3 regions of the Proteus vulgaris genome follow, and region 1 is predicted to be linked to each of the others. Evidence: predicted binding sites of a transcription regulator. Region 1 holds the regulator's gene; each other region holds the start of a gene.
The links. Region 1 encodes CRP, which controls carbon source genes, mostly activating them, when cyclic AMP is high. Its sites were predicted from a motif close to ATGTGANNNNNNTCACAT; they were not measured.
Positions count from the first base shown of each region.

Region 2: LW139_RS17680 (NupC/NupG family nucleoside CNT transporter) is a predicted target of CRP. The motif match lies at 2,625-2,642, and genes of this name have one in related genera.
Region 3: deoC (deoxyribose-phosphate aldolase) is a predicted target of CRP. The motif match lies at 2,225-2,242, and genes of this name have one in related genera.

Region 1 is NZ_CP090064.1:4,043,071-4,047,294, reverse strand. It holds gene LW139_RS19150 (aminodeoxychorismate synthase component II) at 106-681, shown strand; gene argD (bifunctional acetylornithine/succinyldiaminopimelate transaminase) at 799-2,013, shown strand; gene crp (cAMP-activated global transcriptional regulator CRP) at 2,109-2,741, opposite strand; gene LW139_RS19135 (OsmC family protein) at 3,055-3,462, shown strand; gene LW139_RS19130 (phosphoribulokinase) at 3,551-4,224, opposite strand, start outside.
Region 2 is NZ_CP090064.1:3,704,231-3,708,454, forward strand. It holds gene deoC (deoxyribose-phosphate aldolase) at 1-643, opposite strand, end outside; gene LW139_RS17680 (NupC/NupG family nucleoside CNT transporter) at 1,164-2,465, opposite strand; gene LW139_RS17685 (TatD family hydrolase) at 2,813-3,595, opposite strand; gene LW139_RS17690 (patatin-like phospholipase family protein) at 3,598-4,224, opposite strand, start outside.
Region 3 is NZ_CP090064.1:387,232-391,455, forward strand. It holds gene LW139_RS01960 (RNA ligase RtcB family protein) at 1-281, opposite strand, end outside; gene LW139_RS01965 (DeoR family transcriptional regulator) at 594-1,370, opposite strand; gene deoC (deoxyribose-phosphate aldolase) at 1,426-2,094, opposite strand; gene rbsK (ribokinase) at 2,274-3,194, shown strand; gene LW139_RS01980 (AraC family ligand binding domain-containing protein) at 3,655-4,161, shown strand; partial or broken gene LW139_RS01985 (L-rhamnose/proton symporter RhaT) at 4,088-4,224, opposite strand, start outside.

The DNA.
Region 1 (4,224 bases):
TTGTACCCAAGTCGGTTAAACAACGAGCTATTTTGGCAAATATACACTCGCTTTAAAATAGTAATAAAATAGATAATGATAAGAAAATCAGTCGGATAGGCTAATATGCTGTTACTTATTGATAATTACGACTCGTTTACCTACAACCTCTATCAGTATTTCTGTGAATTGGGTGCTGAGGTTGTTGTTAAGCGTAACGATGAGATTGGACTTAAAGAGATAGAAAAGATGATGCCAGCACATCTTGTTATCTCGCCAGGACCTTGTACTCCTGATGAAGCCGGGATCTCTCTTGAGGCTATACAGCGGTTTGCAGGTGAAATTCCTATTCTTGGCGTTTGTCTTGGACATCAAGCAATAGGGCAAGCTTTTGGTGCATCTGTTATTAGAGCACGAGAAGTTATGCATGGTAAAAATTCATTGATACATCATAACCAACAAGGCGTTTTTAAAGGACTTAATCGTCCTTTAAGTGTAACGCGCTATCACTCTTTAGTGATAGATGCTACGACGTTACCTGTGCCTTTTGAAGTAACGGCATGGAGCCAACATGATGGAAATGTTGATGAAATTATGGGAATTCGCCATCGTACACTTCCAATTGAAGGGGTTCAATTTCACCCAGAAAGTATTTTAAGTGAACAAGGGCATGAGTTATTAAATAATTTTCTTAAATATTAATAAGATAGTATTTAAATAGCGAAATAACGCCTTTTTATACAAAACCACATTTGATTTTTTATTCATATTTAGTGATTATATTTTCACATTGAAGATGAATAACGATCAGGTGGGGTAATGACAAAGCAAAGCATCAACCGGGCAACTTACGATCAAGTAATGTTGCCAATTTATTCACCCGCAGAATTTATTCCTGTTAAAGGGGTGGGAAGTCGAGTTTGGGATCAGCAAGGAAAATCTTATATTGATTTTGCTGGTGGTATTGCTGTATTGGCATTAGGACATGCTCATCCTGCACTGAATCAAGCATTGAAAGAACAAAGTGAGCAACTCTGGCATGTGAGTAATATTTTTACAAATGAGCCTGCACTGCGTTTAGCACAAAAATTAATTGATAATACATTTGCAGAGCGTGTCTTTTTTGCTAATTCAGGCGCTGAAGCGAATGAAGCTGCATTTAAATTAGCTCGCCATTATGCGATCACTCGTCATAGTCCTTATAAAACCAAAATTATTGCTTTTCACCATGCCTTCCATGGTCGAACTCTGTTCACTGTATCTGTAGGAGGACAGCCTAAATATGCAGATGGGTTTGGCCCAAAACCTGCCGATATCGTACACGTTCCTTTTAATGATTTAGATGCCGTGAAAGCGGTTATTGATGATCATACATGTGCCGTTGTACTAGAACCAGTACAAGGTGAAGGCGGTGTAACAGCTGCTACTCCTGAATTTATGAGGGGGCTACGTGAGTTGTGCGATAAACATCAAGCATTACTTGTTCTTGATGAGGTACAAACGGGTATGGGGCGTACAGGTAAGCTTTTTGCTTATATGAATTACGATGTAACTCCCGATATTATTACTACGGCAAAGGCGCTAGGAAGTGGTTTTCCACTCAGTGCGATGTTAACGACACAAGAGATAGCGTCGGTAATGGGAGTAGGAACTCATGGTACAACTTATGGTGGTAATCCATTAGCGTGTGCAGTGGGTAATGTTGCATTTGATTTAATCAATACACCAGAGGTACTTGAGGGTGTAGAAAAGCGCTATCAGTGGATTGTAGACGAGCTCACGGCAATAAACCAAACCTACAACGTCTTTTCGCAAATCCGTGGGCAAGGATTATTGATTGGTGCACAACTTGCACCACAATATGAAGGCAAAGCGAAAATACTATTAGGGTTAGCTGCAAAACATGGGTTAATGATGTTAAATGCAGGGGCTGATGTTATGCGTTTTACGCCATCATTAATTATTACCCAAGAAGAATTACAAGAAGGAATGGCGGCATTAAAAGCAGCTATTGCGGAGTTTGTAAAAGAGTAGTCCTTATTATAAACCCCATCACAAGAATGGGGTTTATACAGATTTTTTATCAATAGCCCTTTGTATCGGGCTATTGTTTGTTCGGGCAGGGAAACTTAGCGAGTCCCGTAAACGACGATTGTTTTACCGTGTGCAGAGATCAGGTTTTGATCTTCTAGCATTTTAAGAATACGGCCTACAGTTTCGCGTGAACAACCAACAATTTGACCGATTTCCTGACGTGTAATTTTAATTTGCATGCCATCAGGATGCGTCATAGCATCGGGTTGTTTTGCTAAGTTTAGTAAGGTTTGTGCAATACGACCTGTTACATCAAGGAAAGCAAGGTTACCTACTTTTTCTGATGTGGTTTGTAATCTGTTCGCCATTTGAGCTGACAGGCGCATCAGAATATCAGGGTTGACCTGAATTAATTGGCGGAATTTTTTATAGGAAATTTCTGCTACTTCACAGGCTGTTTTTGCTCTAACCCATGCACTACGTTCTTGATCTTCTTCAAATAATCCAAGTTCACCGATGAAATCGCCCTGATTCAGGTAGGAGAGGATCATTTCTTTCCCTTCTTCATCTTTAATAAGAACAGCCACGGAACCTTTAACAATATAATAAAGTGTTTCCGCTTTCTCACCTTGGTGGATCAGCGTGCTCTTGGATGGATATTTGTGAATATGGCAGTGTGACAAAAACCATTCAAGAGTCGGGTCTGTTTGCGGCTTGCCGAGAACCATTCGCGTTATCCTCTGTACGTTAAATGCAGCCATTCAAAACGGATAGACTCCCTTTTGAGACAGCGTGCTTAAAAATCCTATCTTGACCTATTAACTTCCTGAGAACACGGTAAGTTAATATGGAGTAGATTATAATAAATGAGAAAATAATGCATTGATCTTAACCACTATCATCAAGCAGATATTGTTTTTAACACAATTAGTGCATTAAGTCTCGTTTTACGCAGTCAGCATAATAAACCTATTTGCTAATTGCTAGTTGAATTATGAGAATGTACTCTTTTAGTTTCTGTCATGTTTAGGGGGAAAATAAATGGAAGCACGAGTTAAGTGGGTTGAAGATTTATCTTTTGTTGGTGAGTCTTCATCAGGTCATCAAATAATGATGGATGGGAACTCTGGCGATAAAGCACCAAGCCCAATGGAAATGGTCTTAATTGCTGCGGGTGGATGCAGTGCGATTGATGTCGTTAGTATTTTACGCAAAGGGCGACATCAAGTCACTGATTGTGAAGTGAAATTAACATCAGAGCGTCGTGAAGAAGCTCCACGTTTATTTACTGATATCAATTTACATTTTATTGTTTCAGGTAAAGAACTCACAGATAAAATTGTTGAACGAGCAGTTCAATTATCTGCAGAAAAATATTGTTCCGTCTCTTTAATGTTAGGAAAAGCAGCTAATATTACACATTCATTCGAAATAAAAGACGCTGAATAAATTTGATATTTTAAAATAAAGTTTAATTTAGAAATAATATCCCTTAATAAAGGGGATATTATTTTTATAAAAATAGATTTTATTTTTGTTAACTGATCTTTTCGCCATTTAATAATTTTTTGACTAATGGCGCCATAATTAACTCCATCGCTAATCCTAATTTTCCACCAGGCACCACAATTGTATTTATTGTTGACATAAATGAGCCATGCAACATTGCCAGTAAATAAGGAAAATCAATATCCGTTAAGCCTCTAAAGCGAATAACAATAAAACTTTCATCAAGAGTTGGGATAGCTTTAGCTGAGAATGGGTTTGATGTATCGACAGTAGGGACTCGTTGAAAGTTGATGTGAGTACGCGAAAATTGCGGAATGATATAGTTAATATAATCATCCATAGAACGCACCACTGAATCTCTTACGGCTTCTTGTGAGTGGCCCCGTTCGGTTGTGTCTCGGATAAGTTTTTGTATCCACTCAAGGTTAACGATAGGAACTACACCCACTAGTAAATCAACATGCTGTGCGACATCGTGTTCATCAGTGACAACACCTCCGTGTAATCCTTCATAAAAGAGTACATCGGTATTATTGGGTAATGATTCCCATGGTGTAAAAGTCCCTGGTAATTGGTTGTAGGGCGTTGCTTCATCATAAGAGTGCAAATATTTACGTGATTGGCCTTGTCCTGTTTCACTATAATGGCTGAATGTGGAACTCAGTAGGCTAAAATCATTTGCTTCAGGGCCAAAATAGCTAA
Region 2 (4,224 bases), 340 kb from region 1:
ATTGAGCAGCTTCTTCAGCGGTACGAACACCACCTGCAGGTTTAAAACCAACTTCTTTGCCAACACCCATATCGTGGATCACTTGGATCATTAACTCAGCGCTTTCCAGTGTTGCATTTACAGGTACTTTACCTGTGGAAGTTTTAATAAAGTCAGCACCCGCTTTGATTGAAATTTCAGAGGCTTTACGGATAAGAGCAGGATCTTTCAGCTCACCCGTTTCAATGATGACTTTCAATAAAGAACCTGCTTCTGCGCAAGCTTCTTTACATGCTTTAACGATATCAAAACCGATTTGCTCGTTACCTGCCATTAATGCACGGTAAGGGAAAACTACGTCAACCTCATCTGCGCCATAAGCTAATGCCGCATTGGTTTCAGCTAATGCGATATCTAAATCATCATTACCATGAGGGAAGTTAGTTACGGTTGCGATACGGACTTCTGGTGTACCCTGTTCGCGTAACACTTTACGTGCTAACGGAATAAAGCGTGGGTAGATACAAATAGCGGCTGTATTGCCTTCTGGGCTTTTAGCCTGATGACATAACGCAGTCACTTTTGCATCAGTGTCATCATCATTTAATGTAGTTAAATCCATCAAAGACAGCGCAAGGCGCGCTGCAGCGGTTAAATCTGTCATAAAACTCTCCAACGATGTTTCTTAAGCCCTTTTGGGCATACGCTTAAGGTTAGCGATTAAATTTGTTGGCGAGCGGACTTGGTTCCTTGAAGATGTTGTTGTAACTAGTGCTACAACGACAGCTGAGCTCCCTCTCACCGCGCTATGCTCACTTCGGCGACCCGTCATTGAGCCTTCGCCATTCCATGAAGTTTCAGCACATCTTATTTGAACACGCTAAGGAACAATTAGATGTGCTTTACGTCACACTAATCAAATGTAACTTGCAAGCAATGACATAAAAATGTGATTGATATCACAATTAGGTCATTTTCTGGTTTAATGTTACTTTAATACCGTTTTTAAGTCGTCTTTATAACGCAAGAAAAGTGTAATACACATTAAATGACAACCTTTGTGACCATATTCAATACAATCTGCGAAATATCTCACACAATAAAAGTAGTTAACATTACAACAGAAAACAAACATAAAAGAGCAGATAGGTAAAATACCCATCTGCTCTTTACAATTAAATCAATTAAGCGGCAACAACTGCCATTGCCGTTAATGCAAAGAAGAATCCTGCAATTGTTGCACTCATTAAGTTAGAGAGTGTACCAGCTAGCACAGCTTTCATTCCTAAACGAGCCACATCTTTACGACGGTTTGGCGCCATTCCACCTAAACCACCTAGCAGTACAGCAACAGAAGATAGGTTAGCAAAACCACATAATGCAAAGGAGATAATAACCTTCGTTTGAGCAGATAATACTACTAATCCAGAACCTGCAACTAATGCATCCTCTTTTAGGTATTTACTAAATTCAGAGTAAGCATAGAACTCATTGATAACAATTTTTTGTCCAATAAATGAGCCGGCAATGGTTGCCTCACTCCAAGGTACACCAATCAAGAAGGCAATTGGTGCAAATACCCAACCTAGCACCAGTTCTAATGAGAAATTCTCATAGCCAAACCAGCCACCAATGCCACCAAGAATACCATTGACTAATGCAATCAAGGCGACGAAAGCAAGCAACATGGCACCTACGTTTAGGGCAAGCTGTAGACCAGAAGATGCGCCCGCAGCTGCGGCATCGATAATATTGGCTGGTTTTTCGTCATCTGCCATTTTATCAAGCGCATCTTTTTGATCGTCTGGCGTTTCTGTTTCAGGGATCAACAATTTAGCAAAGAGTAAACCACCTGGCGCCGCCATAAAGGATGCGGTGATCAAATACTCTAATGGCACACCCATGCTGGCATACCCAGCAAGCACTGAACCCGCAACAGAAGCTAAACCACCACACATAACAGCAAAGAGTTCAGAGGTTGTCATTCTTGCAATATAAGGGCGAACAACAAGTGGGGCTTCTGTTTGTCCAACGAAAATATTTGCAGTGGCAGACATAGATTCTGTTCGTGATGTGCCAAGTACTTTTTGTAAGCCACCACCGAGAATTTTAATGACAATTTGCATAATGCCAAGGTAATACAGCACTGCAATGAGTGAAGAGAAGAACACGATAACAGGCAGTACGCGTAGGGCGAATACGAAACCGCCACCACCAAACAACTCGAACATTTTATCTGATACTAGGCCTGCAAATAGGAAGCTCATCCCGTTATTGCCGTAATCAATTACATTCTTGACGCCATCAGAAACCGCAAGAAGTACCTCGCGACCACCGTCGGAATAAAGAACAAATGCACCTAAGCCAATCTGAATAAGGAATGCGCCACCAACTGTACGTAGTCTAATTGCACGTCGATTGCTGGAAAACAGAATGGCTATCAAAATTAATGTTGCCATTCCGACCAAGCTCATAATGAGTTGCATTGAAGGATCCCTGTTCATATAAAAATTTAATGGATTATCAATAACGCTCTAGTCAGAGCTTATTGACTCTTTTTGCCGGATAATTATACCTAGTCTAAGAAAAGAACCCTCAACATCCATCACAAATAGGATCTGAAAAAAGTAACAAAAAGGTCACAAATGAGAAGCAGATCACATAAAAAGAGAGGAAAACGCATTTATTGAATAGGTTGAATAAAGGGAAAACATCATATGATTAACAATCCTTGTATTCAATCTTAGACAATAAAGTTAAATAAACACCTTATTCATATAAATAAGATTAAATTAAAATGAATTTTTAATCGTAGAATGAATCAATTCAACAACTAGGCATTATCTGTTAACCGAAATAATTGTAGGCTATTAAGATAGAGTTGCTGTGCAATTACCTCAGAGGGTTCTTGACGTAGCTCACAGAGTTGGGAAAAAACATATTGAATACGCTCAGGCCGATTAGGCTCACCTTGGAAACCACTCACTGGCATATCAGGAGCATCTGTTTCTAGTAATAGCGATTCGAGTGGCAATGAAGCAATTGCTCGACGTGTCTTTTGTGCTCGTTCATAAGTAATCGTACCACCAACACCAATAAAATAACCTTGCTGAATAAATTTTTCAGCTTGTTGCTGGCTTCCTGCAAAACCGTGTACAACCCCTTTACGCGGAACATCATAACGACGTAACAGCGCACTTAACTTATCGTGAGTTTTACGTGAGTGTAAAATAACGGGTAAATCAAACTTAGTTGCTAATTTAAGTTGTGCAATTAAAAAGCGTTCCTGCTTTTCTGGTTGCGGGTTATCCATATAGTCATCAAGCCCTATTTCTCCGATAGCAACACAACGAGGATCTATTTTTAGTTTCTGTTCTAATTCAATGAGATGCTGCTCTTTATGCTCTTCAATATATAAAGGATGTAATCCTAATGCGCTATATAATTGAGGATATTCATTTGATAACTCAGTCACCACATCAAAATTCCAACGAGCAACTGCAGGAATAATAATTTTTTTAACTTGCGCTTGATGCGCTAAAGATAAGCTATTCGCAATATCATTATAAAAAACAGGAAAATCAAAATGACAGTGAGTATCAATAAATTTATTCATTCTTAAACCTGCCTTACATCAGGATGCACGCTTCTTGTTCCTTGTTGAATAATAGAAGCATCCTCCGCTTTATCCGCCTTTGCTTCTTGCTCAAATAGGCTAAAGATTTTTTTATCATGCTGTTTGAATTTTTTCTTAGAAAAATGCTGACCTATTGTCGCTAAAAAATAGCGTCCACAACGCCTACCTACATGATAATCATGATTTAATGCATTTAAACGACTACCTAATGCACTTGATTGTAACGTCGTTGGTGGATAGATTTCGATAACCACAACATCTTCTGGAGGCGATTGAATAAATTTAAGTGTTTCGGTATAGGTTTCAATATGAACTTGAGCCATCGCCATAAAACGTTGTAAACGGCTATTTTCGAACCATTTACCCATACGATCGACCCACTCAGTGGTATATTGATATTCAGAAGGCACCGTACGCACAACAACAATAGTACGACAACCCCGCCGATAAGCTTCCCTGACAGGAATAGCATCACTTATTCCGCCATCATGATAGACAACATCATGGAATAAAACACCATTACGATAAAAAGCAGGAATTGCACTAGATGCTTTGATGATATCAAGCCAAGTTGGCTCATCTGGTTGAAAATAATTTGCTTGGAAATT
Region 3 (4,224 bases), 730 kb from region 1:
TCTAAGTTAAGTTTGCTGTTTTTAAATTCCGTTTGAAAGAGCGTCATACCACAGCCGATATCATTTCCGACTAAGGCAGGATAAAAACGATTAACAGAAAAAAAGGCTGCGCCGATGGGATAACCACGACCAGGATGTAGATCTGGCATACCTGCGACATAAGTCATATCAGGAAGTTGAGCCGTTGTTTCTAATTGTTGGATTGCTTTGCTTTCAATCCAAGTATTATCCGATGCGATATAACAAACGCTATCAGATAAATAATGAACACACTTGTCCATATACCAATCCATATAATGTAAAGGATAAAAAATAAATTGATTGGCGGACAGCAAAAAGAAGGAAAAAAGATTACTTCTGAGATTGTCCGCAAAGAGTATTCATATTTGTAGTTGTCATGGGATACCTCCTTGCAGTTAAGTGAAATGGATAAGAAATAATAAATCGCGGGCATAGTAACCACTTTTTTTTGCATTAGCAATTAAAAAGTGGTGTGAATTTTCTTTATTTTTATAAAAGAGAATAAATATAATTTATTTAATTTAAGGTTGATTTTTCTTTATTATCTATTTTAGTTAGTTCTCTACTTTTAATTAATAAATCACTTTTACTGAGCTTTTTCGGCAATAATCTTCGTAATCATCTGTTAATTTTCTATCAGTGATAACAACATCAAACTGAGCTAAATCGCCCATGTTGCCTGTCGCTGTTTCATCAAAATAGTGATATTTGGTGAGTAAAATTTTACGAATAGATTTATCCATCGCTTTTTTCTTCATATAAAGATCGTCGATGTTATAGCAGGTAACGCCAAAATCGAGATGAACACCTTCAGCTGAAATAAAGGCTTTCTTAGGATTAATGCTATCAAGATAAGAAGGTTGGGTAGGATTGTAGAATGAATCACTTTTAGGGCGATATTCACCTCCGCAGAGTAATACGGTGGCATTTTTCTTCTGGCTTAATGCCAAAAATACACGATGAGAATAACAGATCCCTGTGAAATGCAGATTATCAGGAATAAGTTCAATTAGTGTCGGAATTAATTGTCCGTTATCGAAAAAAAGGACATCACCTTCAGAGACCATACCGGCGGCAAGATTGGGTATGTGAAGTTCTTCTGTTTGATCTGGTGTAATAATATCGGATGATGTTGAAACTAATCCAAAATGAGGCTGGGCTAATGCAACAATATAGCCACCCAATAATGACATTGGAAATGGATTTTCAGCGTCAGAACTAAGATCACGCCTAATTGTCATTTCAGAAACTTCAAGGATCCTCGCGGCGTCTTTAAGATGTATGCGACCTGAGCGTTTTATACATTCACTGAGGCGGCGCAAACGTTCGTGCTGTTTGGTCTCTATCACCGAAGGATCCTTGTGTTATTGAATAGCGTACTCCAAGAAAATATACGCTAAATAATTAGTAGTTTGATTCAGGCGCATCTGAATCTGTTGCGATAGCGACGCTTGCGCTAGCACCGATACGCGTTGCACCTGCTTTGATCATGTTTAATGCTGTTTGGCGATCGCGAACACCACCAGACGCTTTTACGCCCACTTCGTCACCTACTGTTTTACGCATTAATGCAACATGATGTTCTGTGGCGCCCATTGTACTGTATCCTGTTGATGTTTTCACAAAATCAACGCGGATCTCACGACACATTTCACAAACTAAACGTACTTCGTCGTCAGTTAATAAGCAAGTTTCTAAAATAACTTTCAGTGTTGTGTTACCACAAGCCGCTTTTACAGCTTCAATATCTTGTTTGACGAAGTCTAAACGACCGCTTTTTAACATACCGATGTTTATAACCATATCGACTTCTTGTGCGCCTTGGCGGATAGCTTCAGCGGCTTCAAATGCTTTTGTTGCAGTTAAACCAGCACCAAATGGGAAGTCAATAACACAACATACTTTTACATCGCTCCCTTCAAGGCAAGTTCTTGCTAAAGGGATGTAAGAAGTGTTAATACAAACAGAGAAGAAACCGTGTTCAGCTGCTTCAGCACACAATTTCTTGATTTGTGCTTCAGTTGTATCTGCAGCAAGAAGGGTATGATCGATATAATTAGCTAATGGACGCATTGTATATTCCTTAATAAGAAGATTGTTATTTATCACTCATGTTAGTTTGGCAACATATTAGTGCTGTTTTAACGGGATAACAATCACAAATGATATTTAAATAACATGATACTGTTATACATCTATCAAAATGTCACTATTTTCACATTTATAAATTTTACATAAGAGTAAGAGGCGCTATGGATATCGCAGTGATTGGTTCAAATATGGTGGATTTGATCACCTATATAGATAGGATGCCAAAAGAGGGTGAAACCCTTGAGGCGCCAGCATTTAAAATTGGTTGTGGTGGTAAAGGAGCAAATCAAGCGGTTGCTGCTGCTAAATTAAATTCAAAAGTGATGATGTTAACAAAAGTCGGCGATGATATTTTCGCGGATAACACCATCATGAATTTAGGATCTTATGGCATCAATACACGTTATGTTGAAAAAGTACCAGGTACAACAAGTGGTGTTGCACCTATTTTTGTGACTTCCCAATCGTCAAATAGCATTTTAATTGTTAAAGGTGCTAATCAGCATTTGTCGCCAGAAGATATTGATAGAGCGACCGATAGTCTGAAAAAATGCAAAATAATTGTACTGCAATTAGAAATCCCACTTGAAACGGTCTATCACGCCATTGAGTTTGGTAACAAACACCATATTCCTGTGTTATTTAACCCTGCACCCGCTTCAAAAGCATTAGATCTTGATATTGCTGCCCGTTGTGATTTTTTTGTTCCGAATGAAACAGAGCTTGAAATTTTGACAGGTATGCCAATCACCACAATGGATGAAATTCGCGAAGCCGCTTGTTCTTTACTACAAAAAGGCTTTAAGAATGTCATTGTCACATTAGGTGAAAAGGGCGCATTATGGATGAATGGTGACATTGAAAAATACATTCCTGCTATTGAAGTTGATGCGATAGATACCAGTGGAGCAGGTGATGCTTTTATTGGTTGTTTTTCCCATTATTATGTTCACACTAATAATATTGAAGAAGCATTAAATAAAGCGGTGATGTTTTCAGGTTTAAGTGTTGCCGGAAAAGGCACACAATCTTCTTATCCGAGTATTGAAGAATTTGGGCAGTTTTTAGGAAATAAAAAATAACGGTTAATTTTATCTTGAATATTATCTTATTCTGAATATTTAATCGTTTAAGCCACATTGTTATCATTTCCCTCATCTATATAGGTGAGGGAATATCGGTTAAATCGAGCAATAATTAAGTGAGAAAATAAGATTTAATACATTATTAATTGCCTGTGACTTCACAAATTTATTAATTTATGAGGCTATTCTTTGATTTTTTGCCAAAAATAAAAGCTTCTTGTCTGAATGTTAAAGGTGATTTTTATTTTTACTGCTTAGAATTAGTTGTTCTTATTATTTTACCTAGCAGTCCACTTTATTTTATATTTTTATTTTTCAACCGTATTTTTCAAAAGTATTTCTTAATAAAAGAATTATTTGAGAAAGTAAATAATAATTATGCTAAGGGGGCTAAATGAAATTATACAGTGAAGATTATTTTTCAGCACCAAATCAACCTATAGCTGTAGAGCCTAGGATGCCACAACCGATATTTCCTGAACATACTCATGATTTCAGTGAAATATTTATTGTTACGCAAGGTATTGGATTACATGTCCTTAATGGCCGACCTTATACATTATGTCCAGGAACGGTTTGTTATATTAAATCTGAGGATTACCATTTATTTGATAATGTTTCAGGTTTGAATTTAACGAATGTTCTATATCGCTCTATATCAGAGTTTAAATATTTAAATAATATTAATCAATTTCTTCCTGTAAATAATAAAGATAAAGGTTCACATTGGCTATTAAATAAAACTAATTTTATAAAATCACAAAAAATAATAGATAAATTAAGTAAAGTGACAGGAAATGACATTGCTGAAGAAGAAAGTCTATTTTTTCAATTGTTAGTGACGTTACAAGAAGGAAAATATAATACTATAACGGATGGAAGTAATGAGCAAAAAATGATGCAAGTATTTCACTACCAAAAGACGCGTAATATGACCAAAAATCAGGGAGCAATAAGTAGCTGATTGTCCAAGGTAAAATTATCCAAGAAAATATTCCAGCCACAGACCACATGGTTTCCCATGACC